DNA from 2 places in the Paenibacillus sp. SSG-1 genome. Region 1 is predicted to be linked to the other one. Evidence: riboswitches for the same ligand, from Rfam matches in the RefSeq annotation. Region 1 holds a riboswitch; the other holds the start of a gene.
The links. A riboswitch is a leader RNA that binds a small molecule or an ion and turns the genes downstream of it on or off. The one in region 1 is predicted to bind cyclic di-AMP.

Region 1 (5,962 bases):
GGACGATTTTGCAAAGCAATTACAGGAACAGGAAAAAGCACTGGAGAAGATCCGCAACAAGCTGGCTTTGCTGCCCGATCTGCCCGGTTGTTATTTAATGAAGAATGCCGATGGCAAGATTATTTATGTAGGTAAAGCCAAGGTGCTGAAGAACCGGGTCCGCTCCTATTTTACCGGCAGCCATGACGGCAAGACGCAGCGCCTGGTGGCGGATATCCGGGATTTTGAATATATCGTGACCGGAAGCAACATTGAAGCACTCATTCTTGAATGTAATCTGATCAAAACGCATCAGCCGCGATATAACGTCCTGCTGAAGGACGATAAGACGTTTCCTTATATTAAAATTACCAACGAGCCGCATCCCCGCCTTGAGGTGACCCGCCGCGTGCTCAAGGACAAAGCCAAGTATTTCGGCCCTTATCCGAATGCTTACGCCGCGCAGCAGACGAAAAAGCTGCTGGACCGGATGTACCCGCTTCGCAAATGCGGGGTCATGCCGAAGGAGGTATGCCTGTACTACCATATGGGCCAATGCCTGGCACCGTGCGAGAAGGAAGTTCCTCAGGAGGAATATGACCGTATTACCCAGGAAATTACTTCATTTCTGAGCGGCGGGCACGAGGAGATTAAGAAGGAGCTCCAGCGCAAGATGCAGGAGGCGGCGGAAGAGCTGTATTTTGAACGGGCGAAGGAACTGCGCGACCAGATCCTGAACATTGAAGCGATCATGGAGAAGCAGAAAATTACGACGACGGACACGAAAGACCGCGACGTATTGGGCTTTGCCGTGGATAAAGGCTGGATGTGCGTGCAGATTCTGTATATGCGCCAAGGGAAAATGATCCAGCGCCACGCGTCTGTTTTTCCGTTTTATGGCGAGGCGTACAGCGATTTTATGTCCTTCGTGACGCAGTATTACAGCGACAATCCGGCGCTGCCGAAGGAAATTTTGCTGCCTGACATGCCAAAAGGGGAAGAGGCGGAAGACGGCAGCCGGCCAGAGGATGCCGCGGAATCGATCGATGCCGGCGGCGGTGCTGCATCCCTGCAGGAATGGCTCGGCATCAAGGTGCTGGTGCCCCAGCGGGGAACGAAGCGCCAGCTTGTGGCCATGGCGGAAGAGAATGCCAAGGTCTCACTGGACGAGAAGTTCCGCCTGATCGAACGAGATGAGGAGCGGACGTCCAAGGCCGCCGCGAACCTCGGCCAGTATATCGGCATTGAGTCGCTGCACCGGATCGAGGCGTTCGACAACTCCAACATCCAGGGAACGAATCCGGTATCGGCGATGGTCGTGTTTATCGACGGCAAGCCCGACAAAAAGGAATACCGGAAGTACAAAATCCGTTCGGTTCAGGGACCAGATGATTACGATACGATGCGGGAGGTCGTCCGCAGGCGCTACGAGCGCGTGCTCAAGGAAAATTTGGAGCTGCCTGACCTGATTGTCGTGGACGGCGGCAAAGGCCAAATTTCCGCCGCGATCGACGTGCTGCAGAACGAGCTGGGCCTGTTTATCCCGGTGTGCGGTCTGGTCAAGGACGTCAAGCACCGGACCGCGCAGCTGATGGTGGGCGATCCGCCCGAGCCGATTTCGCTGCCGCGCGACAGCCAGGAGTTCTACCTGCTCCAGCGCATCCAGGATGAGGTGCACCGGTTCGCCATCACCTTCCACCGCGAGCAGCGCGGCAAGTCGATGGTGGCATCCAAGCTCGACGCCATCCCGGGCATCGGCGAGAAGCGGCGCAAGCTGCTGCTGAAGCATTTTGGCTCGCTTAAAAAAATAAAAGAGGCCCGGATTGAAGACTTCCGGCCTCTCTCGATCGGCGACAAGCTCGCCGGACAAATTATAGCAGCCCTTCAGGAGGAGGAGTCGTAGCATACGGCTTCTCCTTCTTTTTGCCGTAAAACAGGTAAATGACCCAGGCGACGATAAACGGCATGACGCAGGTGACCACGCCCGCCAAAATGTTCGTCAGATCCCCCATGCTGAACAAGCTGAAGCTCATCAGGATGCTGTCGAACACGACGTGGGCGAACATGACCGCGATGTAGCCGTGACGCAGGAAGATCAAGCTGAACAGGAGACCGATGAACAGGAGCTCGATCGGACGAGTGTATATCGGGTAGATCGGGTACAGCGTATGGCCGAAGGCCCAAATCAGCGTCGGAATGACGCAGGCGACAAATGTGTTTCTTACGATTTTCTTCAGCATCGGTATGCCGAACAGGCGGTACACGGCTTCCTCGGAGATGCCGGCCATCCAGGCCATGATCGGCAGCATCCACGGATACAGCATGTTATACGGGGACTGCGAGGCGTCCGTCGTGGACCAGCTGTGGATCGTCCGGTCCAGGACGAGATAGATCACCGACTGCGCCCCCATCAGGATAAACGCCCACAAATACCCGGTGAACATGCTGTGGAGCACGTAACGCCCATATCCAGGCTCTTTGGCGCGGGCCCAGGCGTTGTAACCGGCTTTGCGCCATAGTCCGTCCCCGCCGACCAGGGAGAAATACAGGAGCACCGTCATCGCTATGCTCAGGATCACCTGAACGACCATGGCCGCGATGATCCCGAACTGGGAGAAGCCTTCCGCTTCCAGCACTGGCAGCATGTTATAAGTCGTCAGCAATGAGACAACAAAATAAAACAAGGACAAAAACAGCCCGCGTGCAAAGGAGGTGTACCGCCTCGTCAGTGCACTGTAAATGATGGCGAGAATGCCGAGCACGATCGTAAACAGTCCGTATCCCAGCATGGTCAGCATCGTGGCGCTTTTGGTCTGCTTCTCTACATAAGCCGTATGAGCGGATGGGACCGAAAATCCAGGGAGGAAGGAGTGAAGCTCCCCATCCTCAAAGGCAAACTTGAATTCCAGCTGCGATTCCCCGATGTGCGAGGAGGAGTCGGTATAGATCAATCCGGGCTCATCCTTGCCGCTCGATACTTTCAGGGAGCCGGTGTTATAGCCCAGCTTCTGCAGCCAGGACGAGGCGATTTCCTCTTTATCCTCCAGCGTCATGTTCCCTTCCACAATTCTCAGTTTCTGCTTGCGCATAGTTTCGTTCGATTCAGCCATCGCGGCAGCATACTTGGAGTACGGAGGCGTGATAGAGAACCCGACTACCTTGCCCGTGTTCATATGTACGTCTACATTGACATATCCCTGATCGCTCGACTCGGGCAGCCGGACCCGGAACACGTCATAAGGATACTTCGGTTCGTATTTCTTGTTATATTCGTTAAGAAGCTTCTCTCTGGATAAATAACCGTAAAGGTCCGATTCCGACTGGTACGTGACGAGCGGTTCGGCGGCAATGCCTGTTTGAATATTCAACCGGTCCGAGGCAAACGCTTTGGCGGCTGCTTCCGCCTCCGATTTGCTGATGACCTTGGTCGTTTGCCCCTCTAGCGTCTCCGAGCTCGTCTGCGGAAACACTTGTACAAAAAAGAATAAAATAAGGCCGATGACCCCCAAAATGCCCAGCCATTTATAATTGGCCCTGATTTCCAGCGGCTGGTTTAACCGGTCCATGAAATCCCCCCTTGAATGTGATAAAGATACCATTCCCCCCAATACAGTACGGTAAACATAACATAGAAGATTCGCCCAAAACCAGTATACCCTGAAAATAGTGGTGAAAAAACGATGAAAATCAAGGAAAGCCATCGAAAAGAGAAGATAACCGCAGGCCGTGTCCACCTGCATTGCGAATCAGGCTGTTTTCCATCCAATTCATCAGAAAAAGGCCTTTGTGAAGTCCTACAATAAAGATTATAATTTTGATGCAAATGAATAAGAACGCCGAATTTCCAAGTGAAAACGGGGGAACCAATTTTTTGGGGTGAATTTCGTTGGGACGGTTTAGTCCGCGAATAGGGCAACCTGTGCATGCCCGAATCCGTCAGCTAACCTCGTAGGCGTCGTGCATGCAGGAGCCAAACCGAAAGGCATTGGATTTCCGATGCTTTTTTTCTTTTGACTTTTTTAAAGAGGTGAATGTATTGATTGGGAAATGGAAGTGGTTCCGGCTGGCCCCTCCGCAAGTATTAACGCTCGGTTTTGCGGCCATTATTTTGATCGGAGCCATACTGCTCACCTTGCCGATTTCGAACACGACGGGTAAGCCGCTGAATTTTATGGATGCCTTGTTTACGGCAACCTCGGCGACCTGCGTGACCGGTTTGGTTGTCAAAGATACGGGGCTGTATTTCAGCACGTTCGGTCAAGTCGTCATCATGCTGCTGATCCAGATCGGCGGGCTCGGTTTTATGACGATGGCCACGCTGATCGCTCTGGTGTTCAAGCGCCGGATTTCGCTCCGGGACCGGCTCCTGCTGCAGGAAGCGATGAATCAGAACACGATGGAAGGCATCGTCCGCCTGATTCGGAAAGTGATATTTTTTTCGTTGAGTATCGAAGGCTGCGGAGCGTTGTTGCTCGCCATCCGGTGGTCGTTCGATATGCCTCTTGGAAAAGCGATCTATTTTGGAATATTTCATGGCGTGTCCATGTTCAATAATGCGGGATTTGACCTGTTCGGCCATTTTAACAGCCTGACGGGATTTGTATACGACCCGCTCGTCAATTTTGTGGTGATGTTTCTGATCGTATCCGGCGGCATCGGCTTTATCGTCATGTCCGATCTGGTGGATTACCAGGTACACCGGAAACTGTCGCTCCACACCAAAGTGGTGCTGTCCATGACCGGTGCCCTGATTGTGGTCGGAGCAGTTGTCATCTTTATCTTTGAATTCACGAATCCCAAGACGCTCGGTTCGCTGAATTGGGGCGGCAAAATTCTCGCCTCCCTGTTCCAGTCGGTCACGCCGCGGACGGCTGGGGCGAACACGCTGAACTTGGCAGATATGCGCCAGGCATCGCAATTTTTCACGATCATTCTGATGTTTATCGGCGCTTCGCCGGGTTCTACCGGGGGCGGGATCAAGACCACGACGTTCACCATTCTTGTCGGTGCGGTGATCGCGATGATCCGCGGCCGGGACGATATCGTCCTGTATCGCTACCGTTTGGCCCAGGAGCGGATTTTCAAAGCGCTGACCATTACCTTCCTGGCCTTGTTCCTGGTGGTCGGCGTATCCATGGTTCTGTCTACGACAGAAGACAGCAGCTTTTTAATGATCTTGTACGAGACGACTTCGGCTTTCGGCACCGTAGGGTTATCGCTCGGGCTGACGCCGCATTTGTCCTTGATCGGGAAAATCCTGATCTGCCTGACGATGTTTGCCGGCCGTCTTGGGCCGCTGACCTTCGCCTACGCGCTTGGTCCGAAGAAGGGCAAGGAGCTGTACCGCCATCCCGAAGGTAAGATCATTATCGGGTAAGGAATTTGGGTGATTCAAAGTTTCAATATTGTTATAAGAACCATATATAGAACCAACATTAAAGGATAAGGAGCATCTGGAAAGAAATGAAAACACAGCAGTTTGTCGTGATCGGTTTAGGGAGGTTCGGCTCAAGCTTGGCCATGGAGCTTATGGATCTGGGTTATGAAGTGCTTGGGGTAGACATCAATGAAGAAGTGGTCAATGATATGAGCGAGCATCTGACCCACGCCGTGGTGGCGGATGCAACCGATGAGGAGGTTCTCAAATCGCTGGGAATCCGCAATTTTGACTGCGGGATCGTAGCAATCGGGGACGATATCCAGATGAGCATCCTGGCCGCAATCCTGCTGAAGGAACTCGGCGTTCAGACCGTAGTGGCGAAGGCCATCTCCATGCTGCACGGCAAAGCCTTGTCCAAGCTGGGCGTGGACCGGGTCATCTTTCCGGAGCGGGACATGGGCATCCGGGTGGCGCACCAGCTCGTGACGCCGAATTTGCTGGATTACATCGAGCTGTCCAAAGATTACAGCATCGTGGAGATGACCGTACCGCAATGCCTGAACGGGAAGACGCTGAGCGAAGTCAATACGAGAGCCCGGTACG
Region 2 (5,962 bases), 2.8 Mb from region 1:
ATCATTACGGCCGGGTTCAGTTTCATAAAGCTGTCTTTCAGCGCCTGTTTGGCAATACCGCCAGACAGCATACTTTTGCGTTGTCCGCTCATGACTTGCTCCACCTCTTTAGTTAAGTGTTAAAAATTCGGCGACCGGCCCCAAAACGAGGACCGGAAGGAACGTCAGCGCTCCGATCAGCAGCACGGTTCCGGTCAAAATGCCGGCGAACAGCTTGTTGTCGGTCCGGAAGGTGCCCTGAGTCTCGGCGACCTTCTGCTTCACCGCCAGCGAACCTGCAACGGCGAGCAGCGCAATAATCGAAATATATCGGCCGAGGAGCATCACCAGACCGGTGCTGACGTTCCAGAATACGGTATTGTCTGCCAATCCCTCGAACCCGGAGCCGTTATTCGCCGCCGAGGAGGTGAACTCATAGAGCGACTGGCTCAAGCTGTGATACGAAGGATTGGAGAAGGCGTCGGTTCCCAGGTGCGTCATAAACGAAATCGCCGTCGGCGCAAGAATAATGAAGGGATGCATCAGAATCGCCACCGCGATCAGCTTCATCTCCCGGGCTTCGATCTTCCGGCCCAGAAATTCCGGCGTCCGGCCAACCATCAGGCCGCAGATAAATACGCCGAGGATTGCATACATGATCATATTGACGAAACCGACCCCCTTGCCGCCGAACACGACGTTCAGCATCATTTCGGCCAAGGGCGCAAGCCCTCCCAGCGGCGTCAGCGTATCATGCATGTTGTTGACCGACCCCGTCGTGGCGGCGGTGGTGACGGTTGTGAACAACGCGGACTGCGCGATGCCAAAGCGCACCTCCTTGCCTTCCATGCTGCCGGCCGTGCTGTTGATTCCCAATTGGTTGATCAGCGGGTTGCCGGCTTTTTCCGAGAAATACGTCAGGCACAGGAACGCTACGAACAGCGTCATCATGACGCTGAAAATCATCCAGCCCTGCTTCTTGTTCCGGGCGAACCGTCCGAACGTGTAAGGCAGTGACGCCGAAATCGTCCACATGCTGAGAATTTCGATTACGTTGGTCAGCGGGCTTGGGTTCTCGAACGGATGGGCCGAGTTGACACCGAAGAAACCTCCCCCGTTCGTTCCGAGGTGCTTGATCGATTCCAGTGAGGCCACAGGACCCAGCGGAATCTGCTGCACGCCGCCTCCCAGCGTTTGCACGGCCCGCATCGGCTCCAGCGTCTGCGGCACTTTGAGCCCGACCAGCACCAGGGTTACGATGAGGGCAAGCGGCACGAACAGACGGACATGCGCCTTGATAAAATCCTCGAAGAAGTTCCCGAGCCCTTCACCCCTGCGGGTGATGCCGCGCATAAAAGCAATCGCGATAGCCAGGCCCGAGGCTGCCGAGGTAAACATCATCATCGTGATGACGATCATTTGGCCAAAATAAGACATGCCGCTCTCTCCGCTGTAATGCTGGAGGTTCGTGTTCGTCATAAAGCTGATGACCGTGTTGAAGGACAGGCTCGCCTCCATATTGCCGATGCCGTTCGGGTTGCCCGGAAGGGCGCCCATCGTTCGCAGCAATATATAGCTGATCGCTACCAGAAAGATATTGGTTGCGATCATGCTGAGCGCGTACTTTTTCCAATTCATGCTGCCCCGCTGCTTCAGCCCGATGATCCGGTATAGAACTCTTTCCACGCCGCCGAAAATCCGGTCCGTCCGGTTCGGTTCATTGGAGAACATATGATATACGTAAGTGCCTACCGGCTTCACGAGCAGCAGGAGCACGAAAATGACGATACAAATTTGCAAAATATCCAAGGCTGGCTTCCCCCTCTTACGAGCATGTTCTGCTTTGGCCCCTTGAGGCTTACAGATTTAAAATTCCCCGTCAAAATTTTTCCGGATGGATCAAGGCGTAAACCAAATAGATAAAGACAAGCACGGCGAATGCCCCAACGACAATCATTGGTCTTTGCCCCCTTCTTCCACCACTCGGCCGCACCAATGAAGAAATAACAAGAACACGCCAAAAGTTGCAGCGAGCGCAAGTATCATATATACATCCATCATCGTTTCCGGTCTCTCCTTTGCATGGTTAGAATCATCTTTATTTCAGTAAAAATCCGACTTCGCCGTTTAAGGTATAAATGATGTGATCGGCACCAAGCCCCCGGTAAATGCCGGGTGAGTTGCCCCTCTGCGTAATGACATATACCGGTTCCGACGTCCAGGGACGGCAGATTTGCAAATAGCGGCAGGTCAGGTTGAGGCTGCTTTCAAACAGAAAGATTTTGCCGACCTCTATTTCGGGCACCACCCAATCCTCCGCGTGATTCGTATTCAACCGGATGATCCGCTGCACCCCCATTTTTCTCAAGAGGCGTTCCTCCCGGGCACTGTTGGTCAGAACGGCAAAGGGCCTCTTCCAATACATCAGCAGCTTGATAAAATTGCGTCCCGCCTCGTTCGGCGCGGTCACGATGACGACGTTGTCCATTTCAAAGGCTCCTCCTATGCGGCAGCCGCGAATACGCAAAAGAAGCCGCAGGGAAAGAAGGACCTTTCCCGCGGCTTCTTGAATTTAGACGAACTATGAAGGATCGTCCTTTATTCAAAATGCGCACGACAAGTGCTGCCTCTCCCGTTACGCTGACGAGGTTAGCTGTCGGATTCGGGCGTGAGAGTCGCCCTACCTTCCGGTACTTACCGTACCGGAAAGATTCACCCCGGCGGCTTCCATTCCAGGCGGCCGCTGTGGTTCCCCCGCTCCCGGCCGTTTCCGGCCGAAATTAAGCGTTATTGATAAGTGTATGTGATTGTGATGAATGCTCTCTTTTGTTCCAGTAAGCTAAAAAAGGGTAAAAAAAACACAGAGGCCAGCTGATCCCCCTGTGATCCGAAAGTTTATTCGGGTCGCAAGTTTCATCATTCCTCTCTCAAACGACGCTTACGAGGTTAGCTGACGGATTCGAGCGGTGAGAGTCGCTCTACCCGGCCGGATCCATGGCATCCGTAGCCGGGATTCACCCCTGCGGCTGGCAGCAGACCCCCGACTCTCACACCGGTTCGCTGCTCCATGGCACGCGTTTGGTTCCCCCGATTTCCGCGCTTTTTTGCGGAAACTCAGCGATTAGTAATGGAAACTGTATTGAATACGCTCTGAATCATACACCCGCTCCTTCCAAGCTGTAAAGGCAGTCTAAAAATCATGAACCGCGAATTTTGGAACATTCAGGCTCTTATTAGCGCTTACATTTTGGCTTTTTGACTTCTACCTCTTTCATGCTCCCGATTTGGCGCATTTATGGAAACCAGGACAATCGGGGACACTGGCTCGCAGGAATACCCGCATTGACTTTCCAGTTCAATCGTTTAAAATTAAATTGTGTGATTGGTAAATGTTTCGGCTGGATGATCATTCATTGAAGCACAAAAGGAGGAGGATGGCAGTGAGCGTCTATGATTTTCAAGTGAACACGCTGCGCGGCAAAGAGGTATCGTTAAAGGAATATGAGGGTGACGTGCTGCTGATCGTGAACACGGCCAGCAAATGCGGATTTACGCCGCAGTTTCGCGGGCTGCAGGAGCTGTACGACGAGTTCCGTGACCATCATTTTCAAATTCTCGGCTTTCCGAGCAACCAGTTTGCCAATCAGGAGCCGGGTACCAGCGAGGAGATCGGCGAATTCTGCCAGATGAATTACGGGGTCACGTTCCCGATGTTTGAGAAGATCGACGTCAAGGGCAGCAACGCCCACCCACTGTTCCAATACCTGACCAGGGAAGCGCCGGGCGTGCTCGGATCGAAAGCGGTCAAGTGGAACTTTACCAAGTTCCTGGTCGATTCCAAAGGAAGGGTCATCAAGCGTTACGCGCCCAAAACGACACCGGACAAAATCGAAAACGACATCCGCAAGCTGCTTGCATCCGGAAAAAGCGAATAGGCAAATCAGCCCTACAAAATAACGCTACTTGCTGCGATCCGAATTCACTAGCTTTGCGGGACCCCGAAATATACGAAAATGCAATAAGCAAAAAAAAGAAGCTCCCCTGGATTTCTCCAAGGAAGCTTCTTTCTGTGTTCATAGATGCGGTAGAGAGGACTCGAACCTCCACGGGCGTACGCCCACTACCCCCTCAAGATAGCGTGTCTGCCATTCCACCACTACCGCATAATATCCAAAGTTCATTTAGCGAACTTTTTTATTATACACAAAATCATCCGAATTGTAAAGGGAAATACATTAAAACACCATCCATGTAATATTATATAACACATAAAACAACAAAAACAGTGATTAAGTCGCCCTAACATTGACAAATCACAATATTTATGTAATATTAACTTACAAATAATAGTGATCGATGATTTTACTTCGTAATTCATGTAATATTTATTACCACAATAATATGGAGGTGACCGCGTTGAACGACAAAAGCACCAAACTGCTCGATTACGTGCAAACGCTGGATAACGACTTGTCGGTCGGAGGCTTCAGCCATGTGTTTGACCTCCAAACCCGAATTGCAGAAGGGCGCATCCAGAGCCAGGAAGAGCTGGAAGGGTTCATCCTTCATCCGATGATGAGTCGCTTGGTCCGCCAAGACGGCGCGGCCATTCAGGCGATTTACGCAGCTGCCGACCAACGGGATATCCGTCAGATCGCCCGAATTGACCGGTACATCCTCGGAGGAATCGCTGCACATGAAAATGATGAAGCGGTGCGCCAACGGGGCAGAAGACTTTTGAAACTGGCCCAGGCCCTGTACCCCTGGCTCAATCTGAAGGTTCTTGACGAACTCGCGCAGAAGGAGCTGTCTCCCGTCTGCCTGGCCACGGCGCATGCCTATGTCAACTATCAGCTCGGATCCAGCCGCGACCACACCGTTTATGGCTATATGCAATCTGCGGTCTGCACATGCATCCAGCTCGCCGCCCGCTCGCTGAGCATCCCGCCTCACGACGCCAAAGCGTTGGCCGGCAAATGGACGGCTGAAATGGAGCGCGCATGGACAGCGGAGAAAGACTCCCTGCCCACAGACCTTTTCAATATCCAGGAGAACGACTCCCATATCGCCTCGTGATCTCTTTAACAACACCACAAAGGCACTCCGCTCTGCCCTGCTGCAGCGAAGTGCCTTTTCTGTTCCCATGTATGTAATTGATCTTCATCTTACTGATCGCGGGACTGGTTCTTCCGGTATTCCACAAACTTGATGTACTCCTTGATAAACTCCTTCTCGTGATCGGATAGCGGCATTTCGTTTAACTGCCTTCCGTTTTCCCACAAATAAGGATCCTGCTGCTCTTTCACCATATACGGCCCCGGTTCCTTGCCCAGAATCAGCCAGTCAAGGCTGACGCCGAAAAAGCTCGAAATTTCGATCAATTTATTGGTGCTCGGGGTGGACTTCCCCCTTTTCCAATCTCCGAAATTCCCCGTGCTGATATTAAGCTGCTCGCAAAACGACTTTTTGGTCATCCCCTTCTGCTTAATCAATGCCTCAATACGTCCGTAAATGGATTGCATAAAAAACCGCCTTCCAGTCATGTCGCAAAAAAACGACGCATTTAAGTAATTTCATGCTTGCAATATGACGCAAAAACGTGTATAGTATTCTTTATATTAGGAATTTCCATACCTATGGCTCTTATTGTATCATTAGTCCCTTTTCTAATCCAACCGCCCTGCAATCATTCACTTCATATCTGACATTACCTTTCCAACGCGATTCGGGCCCGCTTATGACCAATACCAAGACAGGGAGCGACCGCTTTTGCACACACTCGACATTTCTTATCATGAATTGATCCATGCCATGAGGCAATGTATTGCCGTCGTGGATGCCGGAGGAGTTATCATTTCAGTGAACCACGCCTGGATTCAAAGCGCGTATGACGAAGGCGTCCCCCAATCCTTTAACTGGGTTGGTATTAATTTTATGCAAATCGCCGACGCCCTTTCGGGAGAAGACGAACAAGACATGGACA

Region 2: another riboswitch for cyclic di-AMP. It lies ahead of BCV73_RS33790 (hypothetical protein); the one in region 1 lies ahead of BCV73_RS21330 (TrkH family potassium uptake protein).

What each region holds. Positions count from the first base shown of each region.
Region 1 is NZ_MBRK01000001.1:4,596,669-4,602,630, reverse strand. It holds gene uvrC (excinuclease ABC subunit UvrC) at 1-1,882, shown strand, start outside; gene BCV73_RS21335 (CPBP family intramembrane glutamic endopeptidase) at 1,851-3,545, opposite strand; cyclic di-AMP (ydaO/yuaA leader) riboswitch at 3,804-3,948, shown strand; gene BCV73_RS21330 (TrkH family potassium uptake protein) at 4,016-5,356, shown strand; gene BCV73_RS21325 (potassium channel family protein) at 5,443-5,962, shown strand, end outside.
Region 2 is NZ_MBRK01000001.1:7,363,696-7,369,657, reverse strand. It holds gene kdpB (potassium-transporting ATPase subunit KdpB) at 1-92, opposite strand, end outside; gene kdpA (potassium-transporting ATPase subunit KdpA) at 109-1,788, opposite strand; gene kdpF (K(+)-transporting ATPase subunit F) at 1,859-1,936, opposite strand; gene BCV73_RS33790 (hypothetical protein) at 2,078-2,467, opposite strand; cyclic di-AMP (ydaO/yuaA leader) riboswitch at 2,604-2,776, opposite strand; cyclic di-AMP (ydaO/yuaA leader) riboswitch at 2,899-3,109, opposite strand; gene BCV73_RS33785 (glutathione peroxidase) at 3,420-3,914, shown strand; tRNA gene BCV73_RS33780 (tRNA-Leu) at 4,060-4,142, opposite strand; gene BCV73_RS33775 (urease accessory UreF family protein) at 4,396-5,055, shown strand; gene BCV73_RS33770 (helix-turn-helix domain-containing protein) at 5,145-5,501, opposite strand; gene BCV73_RS33765 (PAS domain-containing protein) at 5,749-5,962, shown strand, end outside.